DNA from 2 places in the Xanthomonas graminis pv. graminis genome. Region 1 is predicted to be linked to the other one. Evidence: predicted binding sites of a transcription regulator. Region 1 holds the regulator's gene; the other holds the start of a gene.
What was found. Region 1 encodes FliA, which starts transcription of late flagellar genes. Its sites were predicted from a motif close to TAAAGTTTNNCNNNCNNNGGCCGATAA; they were not measured.

Region 1 (7,750 bases):
AATGAACACGCGCAAGATGATGGACATGATCAAGCACGGCCTCGGCGCGCCGGTGATCGTGGTGGCAATGCTGGCGATGGTGGTGGTGCCGCTGGCCGCGCCGGTGCTGGATGCGCTGTTCACCTTCAACATCGCGATCTCGCTGATGGTGCTGCTGGCGGTGGTCTACGTGAAGCGGCCGCTGGAGTTCAGCATCTTCCCGATCGTGCTGCTGATGACCACGATGCTGCGCCTGGCGCTGAACGTGGCCTCCACCCGCGTGATCCTGATCAACGGCCAGGACGGCCACGGCGCCGCCGGCAAGGTCATCGAGGCGTTCGGCGAGTTCGTGATCGGCGGCAACTACGCGGTCGGCATCGTGGTGTTCGCGATCCTGACCATTATCAACTTCGTGGTCATCACCAAGGGCGCCGGGCGCGTGTCGGAAGTGACCGCGCGCTTCATCCTCGACGCCATGCCCGGCAAGCAGATGGCGATCGACGCCGACCTCAACGCCGGCCTGCTGACCCGCGAGGAAGCCAAGGCCCGGCGCGAGGAGGTCCGCGAGGAAGCCGACTTCTACGGCTCGATGGACGGCGCCAGCAAGTTCATCCGCGGCGACGCCATCGCCGGCATCCTGATCCTGTTCATCAACCTGATCGGCGGCATGGCGGTCGGCGTCCTGCAGCACGGCATGCCGGTGGCGCAGGCCGCGTCCACCTATACGCTGCTGTCGATCGGCGACGGCCTGGTGGCGCAGCTGCCGGCGCTGCTGGTGTCCTCGGCGGTGGCGATGCTGGTCACCCGCGCCTCGCGCTCGCAGGACATGGGCGCCTCGATGATGGGCCAGGTGTTCGGCCAGCACAAAGCGCTGGCGGTGGCCGCGGCGATCCTGGGCCTGGTCGGCCTGGTCCCGGGCATGCCCAACGTCGCTTTCTTGACGCTGGCGCTGATCCTGGGCCTGCTGGCCTGGAAAATGTGGAAGCGCAGCCTGCTGCCGGAAGAAGCCAAGCCGGATCCGGCGCAGCAGGCGGCCAGCGCCGGCGCGCAGGCCAACGCCGAACTGGGCTGGGACGAACTGCGCCCGATCGATCCGCTGGGCCTGGAGGTCGGCTACCGGCTGATCCCGCTGGTGGACAAGACCCAGGGCGGCGAACTGATGGCGCGGATCAAGGGCGTGCGCCGCAAGCTGACCCAGGACATCGGCTTCCTGATCCCGCCGGTGCACATCCGCGACAACCTGGAGCTGCCGGCCAACGCCTACCGCCTGCTGGTGCACGGCGTACCGGTGGCCACCGCCGACATCCATCCCGACCGCGAGCTGGCGCTGGACCCCGGCGGCGCGCTGGGCAAGATCGACGGCATTCCCGGCAAGGATCCGGCGTTCGGCCTGGACGCGATCTGGATCCAGCCGCACCAGCGCGCCCAGGCCGAGACCATGGGCTACACCGTGGTCGATCCGGCCACGGTGATCGCCACCCACCTGTCGCACCTGATCCGCGAGCACGCCCCGGAGCTGCTCGGCCATGAGGAAGTGCAGCAGCTGCTGGCCACGCTGGCCAAGAGTGCGCCGAAGCTGGTCGAGGACCTCACCCCCAAGGCGCTGCCGCTGTCGGTGGTGGTGCGCGTGCTGCAGAACCTGCTGATCGAGAAGATCCCGGTGCGGCAGCTGCGCAAGATCGTCGAGGCGCTGGTCGAACAGGCCCCGCAGAGTCAAGAACCCGGCGTGCTCACCGCCGCGGTGCGCAACGCGCTGGGCCGGTTCATCGTCCAGGAAATCTCGGGAATGTCCGCCGAACTGCCGGTGTACACCCTGGCCCCGCAATTGGAACGTGTCTTGCAAGACTCTACGCAAGGCAACGGTGCCGCGCTGGAACCAGGGTTGGCCGAGCGACTGCACCAGAGCCTGGCCGAATGCGTCAGCAAGCAGGAAGCGCGCAACGAACCGGCCGTGGTGCTGGTACCGGCGCAAGTCCGCGCCGCGCTGGCCAGGCTGGTCCGCCACAGCGTCCCCTCGCTGTCGGTGCTGTCCTACAGCGAAGTACCGGAAGACAAGCGGTTGAAGTTGGTGGGAACGATTAGTTGAAGCCGGGACCCGGGACGAGGGACCCGGGACTCGGAAGCGCAACGGTCAGGAATCGGAATAGACAAATGAATGCTCGCAAACACATCCCCATCCAAACGCGATCGCAAGCTGCGGCCTCCAGGCGCTTGCTGTTGCCGAGTCCCGGGTCCCGAGTCCCGCCCCGAAGGTGACCGCATGAAAATCAAACGCTTCGTAGCTCCCGACATGCGCACCGCGTTCCGCATGGTGCGCGACGAGCACGGCCCGGATGCGGTGATCCTGTCCAACCGGCGCACCGACGAGGGCATCGAGATCGTCGCCGCCAGCAACTACGACGAAGCTCTGGTGCAGCAGGCCCTGGATGCGGCGCGGCCGGAAGAGCCGGCGCCGCGGCTGCAGGTGTCGGCCGCCAATCCGGCGCCGCGTGCGGCCAAGTCCGGCGCCATGGCCAACCCGGCGATGGCGATGATGGCCGCGATCAGCGAGCGCCGCTCCCCGGCCACGGCCAGCGTGGCCACCGCCGCGCCGGCGCGGCCGCTGACTCAGCCCGCCGCGATCGCCGTCTCGGCGATGCCCGCCGGCAGCGCACCCGCGCCGAACCGTCCGGCCGCCGCAGCGCAGGCCCCTGCCCCGGCTCCGGCCGCCGCCGACGTGCCCTTCGCCGAATTCCGCATTCCCGAGGACGTGTTCCGCAACGCGCCGATCAGCGTGCCGATGGCGAGCCCGTTCGCCGTCCCGGCCGCGGCCAGCGCCGCGGCCAGCGCCGCCGCCGTGCCGGCGTGGCTGGAGGACATCGCCGCGGTGTCGCTGAGCCCGGCCGCCACGCCGGGCGCCCCGGCTGCGCCCAGCGCCGAACCGGTCGCCGCCGCCACGGTGCCGGCCCCCGCTGCCGGCAGCGCCGGGATCCCGGCGCTGCCGGCCCTGACGCCGGTGCCGAGCTTCCCGGCAGCGCAGAACGACGAACAATTGACTCAGCTGCGCGACGAACTGGCGCTGATGCGGCAGATGATCGAGCGCGAGATGAACCGGCTCACCGACGAGCGCCTGCGCGGTTCGCCGGTGCGCGCCCAGGCGCTGGAGCTGATGGACGACTACGGCTTCGACAGCGGCCTCATCCGCGACGTGGTCATGCAGATCCCCGCCGACCTGGAGCTGCACCGTGGCCGCGGGCTGATGCTGGGGCTGCTGTCCAAGCGCCTGCCGATCGCGCCGCTGGATCCGATCGAGGAAGGCGGCGTGATCGCCCTGATCGGCCCCACCGGCGCCGGCAAGACCACCACCATCGCCAAGCTGGCCTCGCGCTTCCTGGAACGCCACGCCGCCCGCGACGTGGCCCTGGTCACCACCGATACCATCCGCGTCGGCGGCCGCGAACAGCTGCACAGCTACGGCCGCCAGCTCGGCATCGCCGTGCACGAGGCCGACAGCGACGCCGCCCTGCAGCAGTTGCTGGAGCGCCTGCGCGACTACAAGCTGGTGCTCATCGACACCGCCGGCATGGGCCAGCGCGACCGCGCCCTGGCCGCACAATTGCACTGGCTGCGCGCCTCGCGAGTGGTCCGGTCCTTGCTAGTACTCCCTGCCAACGCGCATTTCTCCGACCTGGACGAGGTGGTGCGCCGGTTCGCCGGCGCCGATCCACAGGGGGTGATCTTGACCAAGCTGGATGAAACCGGGCGGTTTGGCAGTGCCCTGTCGGTGGTCGCGGACCACCGGCTTCCCATCACCTGGGTGACCGATGGTCAGCGCGTGCCGGACGACCTGCACCGCGCCAACGCCGCCAGCCTGGTATTGCGCCTTGAAGATTTGCGGCGCGCTGCCGATAAGCCCTGTACTCCGGAGCAGAACCATGCCGTCGCGTGATTACGCCAATCTCACCAATGCCTTCCCCCTGTCGGCAACCCGCAGCGAACCGCTGGGTCCGCTAGGCCCGGTGCGCACGATCGCCGTGACCGGCGGCAAGGGCGGCGTGGGCAAGACCAACATCTCGGTCAACCTGTCGATGGCGCTGGCCGACATGGGCAAGCGCACCCTGCTGCTGGACGCCGACCTTGGCCTGGCCAACGTCGACGTGCTGCTCGGGCTGACCCCCAGGTTCACCCTGGCCGACCTGGTCGCCGGGCGCTGCACCCTGGAAGAAGTGCTGATCGACATGCCCAACGGGTTGATGGTGGTGCCCGCCGCCTCCGGCCGCCGGCACATGGCCGAACTGCCGCCCGCTCAGCACGTCGGCCTGGTCAACGTGTTCTCCGAGCTGCAGCGCGAGCTGGACGTGATGATCATCGACACCGCCGCCGGCATCACCGACAGCGTGCTGACCTTCTGCCAGGCCGCGCAGGACGCGGTGGTGGTGGTCTGCGACGAACCGGCCTCGATCACCGACGCCTACGCCCTGATCAAGGTGCTGTCGCGCGAACGCGGCGTGGACCGGGTGCAGATCGTCGCCAACATGGTCCGCGACGCCAACGAAGGCCGCCTGCTGTACGACAAGCTGAGCCGGGTGTGCGAGAAATTCCTCGGCGACGTGTCGCTGAACTACCTGGGCTGCGTGCCGCAGGACGACTGGCTGCGCCTGTCGGTGCAGCGCCAGCAGCCGGTGGTCAAGGCCTACCCGTCCAGCCCGTCGGCGCAGGCGATCACCGAAATCGCCCGCCGCACCTCGCGCTGGCAGGCGCCGACCGTGCCACGCGGCAACGTCGAGTTCTTCGTCGAACGGATCATCCAGCGGGGGGTCGCCGCATGAACGCCGCCGCCCAATACCGCGCCGTGCAGCGCAACAGTTCCAACGACTACATCGCCCAGCATTCGGACCTGGTGCGGCGCATCGCCCACCACCTGGCGGCCCGGCTACCGGCCAGCGTCGAGATCGACGACCTGATCCAGGCCGGCATGATCGGCCTGATCGAGGCGTCGCGCAGCTACGACGCCGACCAGGGCGCCTCGTTCGAAACCTACGCCTCGATCCGCATCCGCGGCTCGATGATCGACGAGATCCGCCGCGGCGACTGGGTGCCGCGCTCGGTGCACCGCCGTGCCCGCGACGCCGCCTCGGCGGTGCGCAAGATCGAACAGAGCACCGGCCGGGCCGCTGCCGCCAACGAAGTGGCCGCGGCGATGGACATGCCGCTTCCCGACTACATGCGATTGATGGAAGATGCCGCACGCGGCCAGGTACTGAGCCTGGAGTCGCGGGTCGAGGACCATGGCGAGCTGGACACCATCGCCAAGGGCGGCCCCAATCCACAGCAAATGCTGGAACGCAGCGAGTTCGGCCGCGAGCTGGGCAAGGCGATCGGGCAGTTGCCCGAACGCGAGCAGCTGGTGCTGTCGCTGTACTACGAACAGGAATTGAACCTGAAGGAAATCGGCGCGGTGCTCGGTGTCAGCGAGTCGCGCGTCTGCCAGATCCACGGCCAGGCCACGGTACGCTTGCGCGGACGCTTGAAAGCGTTCGAAGCGGCAGACGCCGGCCTGGAAGACGAAGAATAAGACCCAAGGGAGTTAGCGGTGAACAAGAACATGCGGATTTTGATCGTGGACGATTTCTCGACGATGCGGCGCATCGTCAAGAATCTGCTCGGCGATCTGGGCTTCACCAACACTGCAGAGGCCGAAGACGGCAACAGTGCGCTGGCGGCACTGCGCTCGGCACCGTTCGAGTTCGTGGTCACCGACTGGAACATGCCCGGCATGACCGGCATCGACCTGCTGCGCAACATCCGCGCCGACGACAAGCTCAAGCACCTGCCGGTGCTGATGGTGACCGCCGAGGCCAAGCGCGAGCAGATCATCGAGGCGGCGCAGTGCGGCGTGAACGGCTACATCATCAAGCCGTTCACCGCGCAGACGCTGCAGGAGAAGCTGGGCAAGATCTTCGAACGCCTGGGAGCGACCGCCTGATGCAAGCCACCGCCGAACGCAGCGCCCTGATCGAACGCCTGCAAGGTGCGCTGGACGCACTGGAGCGCGGCGACGAAACCGCCTGGCGCAAGGAAATCGACACCCTGGCCGCCTGGCGCACGCGGCCGATGATGCAGGGCCTGAGCCGGCTGGCGCGCGACCTGGGCCAGGCGCTCGGCGAGCTGCCGGTCATTCCCAGCGAAGCCGGCGAACTGGACGACGCCTGCTCGCGCCTGGACCACGTGGTGGAGATGACCGAGAAGGCCAGCCACCGCACCCTGGACCTGGCCGAGGAATGCCGCGCGCTGGCCGAACAGCTGCGCGCCGGCGGCCTGACCGGCGACCAGGGCGAGATCCTCGACAAGATCCGCCACAATCTCACCGAGATGGCCCTGGCGCAGAGCTTCCAGGACCTGACCGGGCAGATCATCCGCCGCGTGGCGACCATCGTGCGCCGCGTGCACGAGGGCTTCGGCGCGCTCGGCCTGCCGCCGAAGGACGACAAGAAACCCGACGGCGGCCTGGCCGGCCCGGCGCTGGCCGGTCTGGACCGCCACGGCGTGTCGCAGAACGACGCCGACGATCTGCTGTCCGGGCTAGGGTTGTAATCCGATGAGCGCCGTGCCCGACGACATCGCTGCCGACTTCATCATCGAGGCCCAGGAAATCCTGGACCGGCTCGGCGAGCAACTGGTGTCGCTGGAGCATGCGCCCGAGGACAGCGAACAGCTCAATGCCGTGTTCCGCGGGTTCCACACGCTCAAGGGCGGCGCCGGATTCCTGGCGATCAACGCCATGGTCGAGCTGTGCCACGCCGCCGAGGACACCCTGGGCCAGGCGCGCGCCGGCCAGGCCACGCTGCAGGCGCGGCACTTCGACGCCGCGCAGCAGTCGCTGGACTACCTGCAATCGATGCTCGACGCGTTCGGCAGCGGCAGCGAACCGCCGCGCGCGCCGCAACAGCTGATCGCGCAGTTTGCGACCAGCGGCGAAGAAACCGCCGTGCCGTCGGGACCCGGGACTCGGGACTCGGGACCCGGCAAAAGCGCTGCACATGCAACGGCCGGTTCCGCCGATTCCGAATTGATCAGCGACGACGAGTTCGAAGCCCTACTGGACAACCTGCACGGTGCCGCTCCCGGCGCCGGAGCACCGCTTTCCCGAGTCCCGAGTCCCGAGTCCCGAGTCCCGACGGCGCCGAAGGCAGCCGCAGCGCCAGCCAAAGCCTCCGAACCCGAACAAACCGTGCGCGTGGACACCAAGCGCCTGGACGCGATCGTCAACCTGATCGGCGAACTGGTGCTGTCGCGCAACCGGCTCAAGACCCTGCGCGTGCGCCTGCGCGACGAAGAACTGGACCGCGCGGTCAGCAGCCTGGACATCGCCACCTCGCGCCTGCAATCGGCGGTGATGCGCACCCGCATGCAGCCGGTCGGCAAGGTGTTCTCGCGCTTCCCCAAGGTCGCGCGCGACGTTGCCCGCTCCTTGAACAAGGAAGTGGACCTGGAACTGATCGGCGCCGACACCGAACTGGACCGCAACCTGGTCGAGGCGCTGGCCGATCCGCTGGTGCACCTGGTGCGCAACGCGATCGACCACGGCATCGAATCGCCGGCGCTGCGCGAGGCCACCGGCAAGCCGCGCGGCGGCCACGTGCGCCTGTCGGCGCAGCAGGAAGGCGACTACGTCAGCATCGAGGTGCAGGACGACGGCGCCGGCATCGACCCGGAACGGCTGCGCGCCAAGGCGCGCGAGAAGGGCCTGATCGATCCGGAAGCCGCCGCGCGCCTGACCACCGAAGAATGC
Region 2 (7,750 bases), 2.1 Mb from region 1:
GCGCTCTGAGGCGAGCCGTCCCTTCACAACGGTGCGCCTGGCTCCTGCGCGCTGCCCGACCGGATCGCCCGTACCACGGCCATGAAAGCGAACGCCGGGTGCCAGGTTCTATATGATGGACCGGCTGCCCAAGCCGGGGCATCGGCTGGGAACGCCCATTGATCGACCTGTCCGACATCGTCCTGCGTCTCGGAGCCGCCGCCCTGGCCGGCGGCGCGATCGGCTTGAACCGCGATCTGCACGGCAAACCCATCGGTGTGCGCACGCTGGGGCTGGTTGGCCTGGCGACCGCGATGGTGGTCCTGCTGGTCGATCCGACCGGCAATGGCGGCTTCACCGATGCCGGCAGCCGGGTCGTCCAGGGCATCCTGACCGGCATCGGTTTTCTCGGCGCCGGGGTGATCTATCACACCCAGCGGCATGTCCGGGTCCACGGCCTCACCAGCGCCGCCTGCGCCTGGCTCACCGCTTGCGTGGGCATCATGTGCGGTGCCGGCCATTGGCGGATCGTGACCGTGTGCTTGGTCATCACGTTCGTCATCCTGCTGTGCGGCGGCCGCGTCGAGCGCGCGCTGCACAAGGCGCTCGGCGGGAAAGCCGGTCATGCGCCAGCGACGCCCGATCAGTCGTCGGACACCGGCCCGCACCAACCCGGCAGGTAGATCGCGTCCTTGCTCCTGGCGATCGCAAGCGCTTTCTCAACGGCGCGCGCGAAATCGGCTTTGACCTCGCGGCGCGGCAGCCGGCGGCGGAACAGGTCGGCCCACAGGAATTCGCTGAACGGCGTGGTGTCTTTGGCAAAGCCTCCAGCACGCCGGACCTCGCCGGCAACGCTGCGGTAGGGATCATCCGTCAGGTCCGCGATCGACGTCGGGATCTCCTTGAAGGGACGGCGCTCGCCCTTGGCGTCATAGGGATACGCCCAGCGTAAATGATCCAGAACGCTCCAGAACGCCGCCTTGTCGACGACGCTGAGATCGGCGATCACGGTGACCAGGATGTCCTTTACCCCTTCATCGTGCAGCGCACGCGCGAGATGGTGATGATCGACGACATAGAAATTGCCGTCCGGCCCCAGCACGACGGGGATCATGTGCTTGCCGAGCAATTCGGCGCGTTTGCGTTCGGACTTGTGGGCGCGCCAGCGCTTGCGCTTTTCCTTCACCTCGCGCATCCCCACCGTCATCTGCGTGGGGCGCAAGGACAGGATCGGGATCGGTTGCAGGATCGGTTCCCGGGTATTGGCCATGTCGTTCTGGGTCTCCTTGGATCGGTCCGGTCGCGCCCGCGACCATACCATGACGCCGCTACCGCGCAACCGCGGCGACGCCAGGCTCCCCGTCATCGGCGGCGATCGCCGCATCCGCGCCACGCGGACATCGATCGCCAAGCCACAGCAGACGTCTTGCTAGAGTGACAGCGTCTGGTCCGTTTTGAACAGGCCTGCGTCGCGCCCGCCAATTTCCGTGACCGTATGCCGTGGGATGGTAGGGTTGTGGCCCACGGCTCAAGCGCACGCCGCCAGCGCCGATATCCTGTTCCTGAGTGTCGCCATGGGCGGCGCGTTTACTGGGAGGAAGCGTCCGCATGCCGGACCATCGCGACGAGCCACCCGTCGGCGGACTGCGCAAGCTGTTGTCGCCGCGTCGCCGTGAACCGGCGCCGCCGGCCGCCTCCGCGGTGGCGCCACGCGGACATGGCCATGGCCATGCCCGTGGGCATGGTCATGGTCCTGGTGCCGCGCCTGCGGCGCCGGGCGAGCACGCCGATCCGGCCGCGGCCACCGCGGCGCTGATCCACCTGTTCAACCACGCCCACCAGCCGCTGGAGCTGCTCGGCGCCTTCGCTGACGGCATGGCCGGCCTGCACGGCGAGCTCGGCGACATGGGCCGGCGCTTGCAATCGGCCGCCAGCAGCAGCGACTGGCCCAGCTACGGCCGCGCGCTGCGCCAGCTGATCGACAAGTACATCCGCACCATCGACGTCGGCGATCCGCTGGCCGGCCCCAGCGACACCGAACGCCTGCGCGACCTGCTGCGCCAGGCCATCGCCGGCGCGCTGGCCTCGCTGCTGCACACCCTGCCGGAACTGGCCAACGCATCGGAGGCCACCGGCGAGGCGCTGCGCCAATGGCGCCCGGGCCTGCCGCTGGAGCCGGTGGCGCAGCGCGTACGCGAGCTGTGTCACCAGGTGTCGCTGCGCGCCAGCGACAGCCAGGAGCAGCAGACCCTGCTGCTGGGCCTGTTCGACTTGCTGCTGGAAAACGTCGGCGAACTGCTCGACGACACCAGCTGGCTGCAGGGCCAGATCGCAGTGGTGCGCGACATGATCAGCGGCCCGCTGGACCGCTATTCGATCGAGGAAGCGCGCGGCAGCCTGCGCGAGGTGATCTACAAGCAGGGCCTGCTGAAGCAGGGCATCGCCGAATCCAAGGAGGCGATGAAGGACATGATGGTGTCCTTCGTCGAGAACCTGGATGGCATGGCGATCAGCACCAGCGAATTCCACGACCGCATCGCCGACTATTCGCAGACCATCCGCGACGCGCGCAGCATCGGCGACCTCAACCGCCTGCTGCAGGAAGTGCTGCAGGACACCGGCCATGTGCAGCAGCAGGCGCTGCGCGCGCGCGACCACCTGATCGCCGCGCGCCAGGAAGTGGACGCGGCCGAGCAGCGCATCCTGCGCCTGGAGCAGGAGCTGCAGGACGTCAGCGGGCTGGTGCGGGTCGACCAGCTCACCGGCAGCCTCAACCGGCGCGGGCTGGACGAACTGTTCGCGCGCGAACTGGTGCGCACCGAGCGCAGCACCCAGCCGCTGTGCGTGGCGATGCTGGACCTGGACGATTTCCGCACGCTCAACGAGATCTACGGCCATCCCGGCGGCGACGCCGCGCTGCGTCACGTGGTCGAGGTGGCGCGCACCACCTTGCGCGGCAGCGACGCGATCGCGCGCTTCGGCGGCGAGGAATTCCTGCTGCTGATGCCCGACTGCACCATCTTCGAAGCGGCCGCGGCGGTGACCCGGGTGCAGCGCGCCCTGGCCCAGCGCGCGCTGGTGCACGAGGACCAGCGCGTGTTCATCAGCTTCAGCGCCGGGGTGGCGATGCGCCGCGCCGGCGAGACCCAGGACGTGCTGGTCAAGCGCGCCGACCGTGCCATGTACGAGGCCAAGAAGGCGGGCAAGAACCGGGTGATTTCAGCGGATTGAGGCCGGGACTCGGGACTCGGGACTCGGGACTCGGGACTCGGGACTGGCAGAGCGTGATCCCGGCGACGGCGGAACGCAACGCGCAGTCGCGATCCATCCGCACCCACTGCGCCCGCTGTTACGAGTCCCGAGTCCCGCGTCCCGAGTCCCGAACTTTCTGGAACAGCGCCACCACCCCCAGCACCAGCGCCCCGGCGACCATGCCGACCAGCGCATTGCCCAGGTTGAGCACCACGCTGCCCCAGGCGCCCTGCGGCGCGAGGCCTTCGAGGGCGTGGTGCAGCGGGCCGATGCTGTGCACCAGGATGCCGCCGCCGACCAGGAACATCGCCGCGGTGCCGGCGATCGACAGCACCCGCATCAGCCACGGCGCCAGCCATAGGATGCCGCGGCCGACCGCCGCCGCGGTGGCGCCCTTGCGGGTCAGGGACAGGCCCAGGTCGTCGAGCTTGACGATGCCGGCGACCAGGCCGTACACGCCGATGGTCATCGCCAGCGCGATCGCCACCAGCACCATGATTTGCTGGGAGAACGGCACCCCGGCGACCACGCCCAGCGACAGCACGATGATCTCCGCGGACAGGATGAAATCGGTGCGGATCGCGCCCTTCACCTTGTCCTTCTCCAACGCGACCACGTCCACCTTTTCGTCGGCCAGCGCCTGCAGCGTTTGCGCATGGCGCTGCGCGTCCTCGTCCCTGGAATGCAGGAAGCGGTGCGCCAGCTTCTCCACGCCCTCGAAGCACAGGAACGCGCCGCCGATCATCATCAGCGGGGTGATCGCCCACGGCAGCCAGGCGCTGATCGCCAGCGCCGCCGGCACCAGGATCGCCTTGTTGAGCAGCGAGCCCTTGGCCACCGCCCACACCACCGGCAGCTCGCGGTCGGCGTTGACCCCGGTGACCTGCTGCGCGTTCAGCGCCAGGTCGTCGCCGAGCACGCCGGCGGTCTTCTTCGCCGCCACCTTGGTCAGGATCGACACGTCGTCGAGCAGCGAGGCGATATCGTCGAGCAAGGTGAACAGGCTGGCGCCGGCCATGCGGGGATTCCATTCGGGGGGATGAGCGCGGATTCTCGCCGATTCCGCGCGCCCGCTGCGTGAGCGGCGCGCACCGCCTCAACCGCGCGTAACGCCGGCTCGGCTACCGTGCGCAGCAGACCAATGCCGCCTGCGAAGGACCCCCATGGACCAGTTCCTCACCGCCCCCCGCGCCATCGTCGACGACGTGCTCGACGCCGTCGCCGCGCTGCAGCCGCTGCTGCGCTCGGACCCAGCCAGCGGTACCCGCATCGTGCTGCAGGCCGAGCGCGATCCGGCGCAAGTGGCCGTGCTGTCCGGCGGCGGCGCCGGCCACGAACCGGCGCATGCCGGCTTCGTCGGCCCCGGCATGCTCAGCGGCGCCATCGCCGGCGACCTGTTCGCCTCGCCGGGGGTGGAAGCGGTGCTGGCCGCGATCCGCGCCTGCGCCGATGCGCCCGGGGTGCTGCTGGTGATCAAGAACTACACCGGCGACCGGCTCAATTTCGGCCTGGCCGCCGAGCGCGCACGCGCCGAAGGCATCGACGTGGCCAGCGTGCTGGTCGCCGACGATATCGCCCTGCCCGATGCCGCGCAGCCGCGGGGCATCGCCGGCACGGTGCTGGTGCACAAGTACGTCGGCCATCTGGCGCGCGAAGGCGTAGGGCTGGCCGCGCTGGCGCAGCGCGGCCAGGCCTTCGCCGAGCGCCTGCTGTCGCTGGGCATGGCGTTGTCCAGCTGCACCGTGCCGGGCCAGCACGCCGGCCGCCGCGCGCCGGAACTGGGCCTGGGCATTCACAACGAGCCGGGCACGCGCAAGGTGCAACCGGCCTCGGTCGAGGACGCGCTGGCGCTGGTGCTGGATCCGCTGCTGGCGCAGGCCGATGCGCGCTACGGCGCCGCTGCGCCGCTGGTGCTGCTGCTCAACGACCTGGGCGGCTGCTCCACCCAGGAACTGGGCGTGCTGACAAGGCTGGCGTTGCAGCGCATCGGCAGCGACCGGATCGCATTGATGACGCTGCCGGCGGCGCTGATGACCTCGATGGACATGCACGGCTTCTCGATCACCCTGGTGCCGGCCGACGCCGACGTGCTCGCCGCACTGCGCTCGCCGGTGCAGACGCTTGGCTGGCCGGGCGTGCGCGTGCCGCACGCGCCCGTCCACTTCGCCCCGGCGCTGTCGCGCAGCGATGCGTTCCGGCATGGCGCCCGCGACGCGCAGCGCGCTGCGGCGCTGGCCCGGGTCGCGCAGGCGCTGATCGGCGCGCAGTCGGCGTTGGACGCGCTGGATGCGCAGACCGGCGACGGCGATGCCGGCAGCACCTTCGCCGCCGGCGCCCGCGCGCTGCAGCAGGCGCTGCAGCAAGACGCGCTGGCGACCGGCGCGGCCGCGCCGCTGGCGCACGGCCTGGCGGCGACGATCGAACGCAGCATGGGCGGTTCCAGCGGCGTGCTGCTGTCGATCCTGTTCACCACCGCGGCCACCGAACTGGAGGCCGGGCACGGCTGGGTGCCGGCGCTGCAGGCCGGCGTGGCACGGATGCAGCATTACGGCGGCGCGCAACCGGGCGACCGGACCATGCTCGACGCGCTGCTGCCGGCGTTGCACGCGCTGGCGCGCGGCGGCAGCGCCGACGACGCGGCACGCGCGGCGCGTGCCGGCGCCGATGCCACCGCGCAGCTGACCCAGGCCCGCGCCGGCCGCTCGGCCGCGGTACCGGCAGACGCGCTGCGCGGCGTGATCGATCCGGGCGCCGACGCGGTGGCGCGTGCGTTCGCGGCGTGGAGTCGATGAACGCCGACACTGCGCCGCGCCGGACAGGTGCGGACCTGTAGCAGCGGTGTCGGCCGCGACCAATGGCGCCGGCCGGTTGCCTGGCATCGGGCATAGTAGGGACGGAAGTCCCTCCCACCGTGCACCTTTGTAGGAGCGGCTTCAGCCGCGACGGGCGTTACCGCGGGTGCCGGTCGCGGCTGAAGCCGCTCCTACAGGGGACAGCGAGGCCTGCTCGCCGCAGGCGCTGCTCCTTACTGCGCAGCGCGCAGCGCCTGCGCCACTGCCTGCAGCGAGCCGTGCGCCGAGCCGGGTTGCAGCGCCAGCGGCTGGGTCTTGCCGCGCGCCACCACGTCCATGCGCTGCGGCACGCCCTGGGCGTCGCCGACGATGCGGTAGGTGGTGGCGCCGCGCACGAAGCTCAACGTATGCCGCGCAGCGTCGTAGGCGAAGGTTTCCCCCTTGCCTTCCGGGTACAGCAACTCCACCTGCTGCTGCGCATCGATCGCCGCGTAGTACGGCTTACCAAACTGGCCGTTCTGCTCGCTGGCGAACACGACGATGCGCTTGCCGGCAGGGGCCAGGCGGAAGTCGAGCAGGATCTTGTGCGGCACCATCGCCGTGCTGCCGCGGTCGTCCCACAGGTAATGCGTCTGCGCCACGCGCTTGCCGCCCTGGTCGCGGTAGCGCGTCTCCTGGGCCAGGCCCGGCGCGCTGCTGGCGTCCTCGACCAATTCGCGCTGCAGCAACGGCTGGCCGTCGTGCACCGTGTACACCGCGGACCGATGCCAGCAGCAGCCGTCCTTGTTCATGGTCTGCAGTTCGCGCGCCTGCGCATCCACCTTGAACAGGCCGCAGTTTTTCTGCGCCAGCTGGGTGAATGCCGGACTCGGCGCAAAGCCCTTGGCGGTGCCGACGTACACTTTGTAGGACGCACCGTGATTGCAGCTGTTCTGCCCGTCCATCAGCGCCAGGTCCTTGATCCCGTCGAAGTTGAAGTCGGCATAGATCAGGACGCTCTGCTTGGCGTACGGTAGTTCGTGCACCTTGCCCTTGGCCTTGCCGGCCTCGACGTCGGGGTCCAGCACCAGTTCGGGCGAGGCCACCTCGATCAGCGGCTTGGCGCTGCCGCGCGCGAACACGCGCACGATACCGGGGCGGAACTCCTCGCGGTTGTCCTCGATCTCCAGCGTCGCCCGGTAGCGGTCGGAAAAATCCTGCACCTCGTAGGTGCGGCGCTGGCTGTGGGCGAAGGCCTGCGCATCGAACCCATCGTCGGCGCTGCGCCGCGACTGGGCCGACGCCGTGGCCGCCAGCGACAGCGTGCCGAGCAGGAGGAAACCGCAACGCCACGCGGCGCGCATGGGGAGAAGCGCAGAGAACGACCGCATGGGATGTCCTGGATATCGGCGAATGTGCCTGAGCGCCGCAGTTTAGAGCAGCCCGCCCATCCGCGCCGTGCGCTGCGCGCCACGGGCCATCGGGGGTTCACCATACGACGACCCGGCCCTGGCCAGACTTGCCGCTGCCATACCCACCATTTCCGGAGCCGAACCTTGAGTGCGACGCCCGACGCTGCGGACACCCCGCACGTGGTCGGCGGCCTCAGCCGCCGCACCCAGATCCTGCGCCTGCTGCTGCGCTACCGCAGCTCGGGCGTGTTCTCCGGCATGGACGTGCAGGCCGCCGACGGCGCGCAGGAACTGCCGCCGGAAGGCACGCCCGAACAGTTCGTCACCGACCTGGAA

Region 2: KHF85_RS18690 (GGDEF domain-containing protein) is a predicted target of FliA. The motif match lies at 1,508-1,534, and genes of this name have one in related genera.

Annotation. Positions count from the first base shown of each region.
Region 1 covers NZ_CP076255.1:2,219,241-2,226,990, reverse strand. The annotation lists gene flhA (flagellar biosynthesis protein FlhA) at 2-2,065, shown strand; gene flhF (flagellar biosynthesis protein FlhF) at 2,240-3,907, shown strand; gene KHF85_RS09705 (MinD/ParA family ATP-binding protein) at 3,894-4,787, shown strand; gene KHF85_RS09700 (RNA polymerase sigma factor FliA) at 4,784-5,533, shown strand; gene cheY (chemotaxis response regulator CheY) at 5,552-5,944, shown strand; gene KHF85_RS09690 (protein phosphatase CheZ) at 5,944-6,552, shown strand; gene KHF85_RS09685 (chemotaxis protein CheA) at 6,557-7,750, shown strand, end outside.
Region 2 covers NZ_CP076255.1:4,288,123-4,295,872, forward strand. The annotation lists gene KHF85_RS18675 (carbohydrate kinase family protein) at 1-9, shown strand, start outside; gene KHF85_RS18680 (MgtC/SapB family protein) at 159-662, shown strand; gene KHF85_RS18685 (ParB-like protein) at 623-1,249, opposite strand; gene KHF85_RS18690 (GGDEF domain-containing protein) at 1,588-3,210, shown strand; gene KHF85_RS18695 (DUF808 domain-containing protein) at 3,329-4,249, opposite strand; gene KHF85_RS18700 (dihydroxyacetone kinase subunit DhaK) at 4,395-6,023, shown strand; gene KHF85_RS18705 (XAC2610-related protein) at 6,257-7,366, opposite strand; gene KHF85_RS18710 (ABC1 kinase family protein) at 7,559-7,750, shown strand, end outside.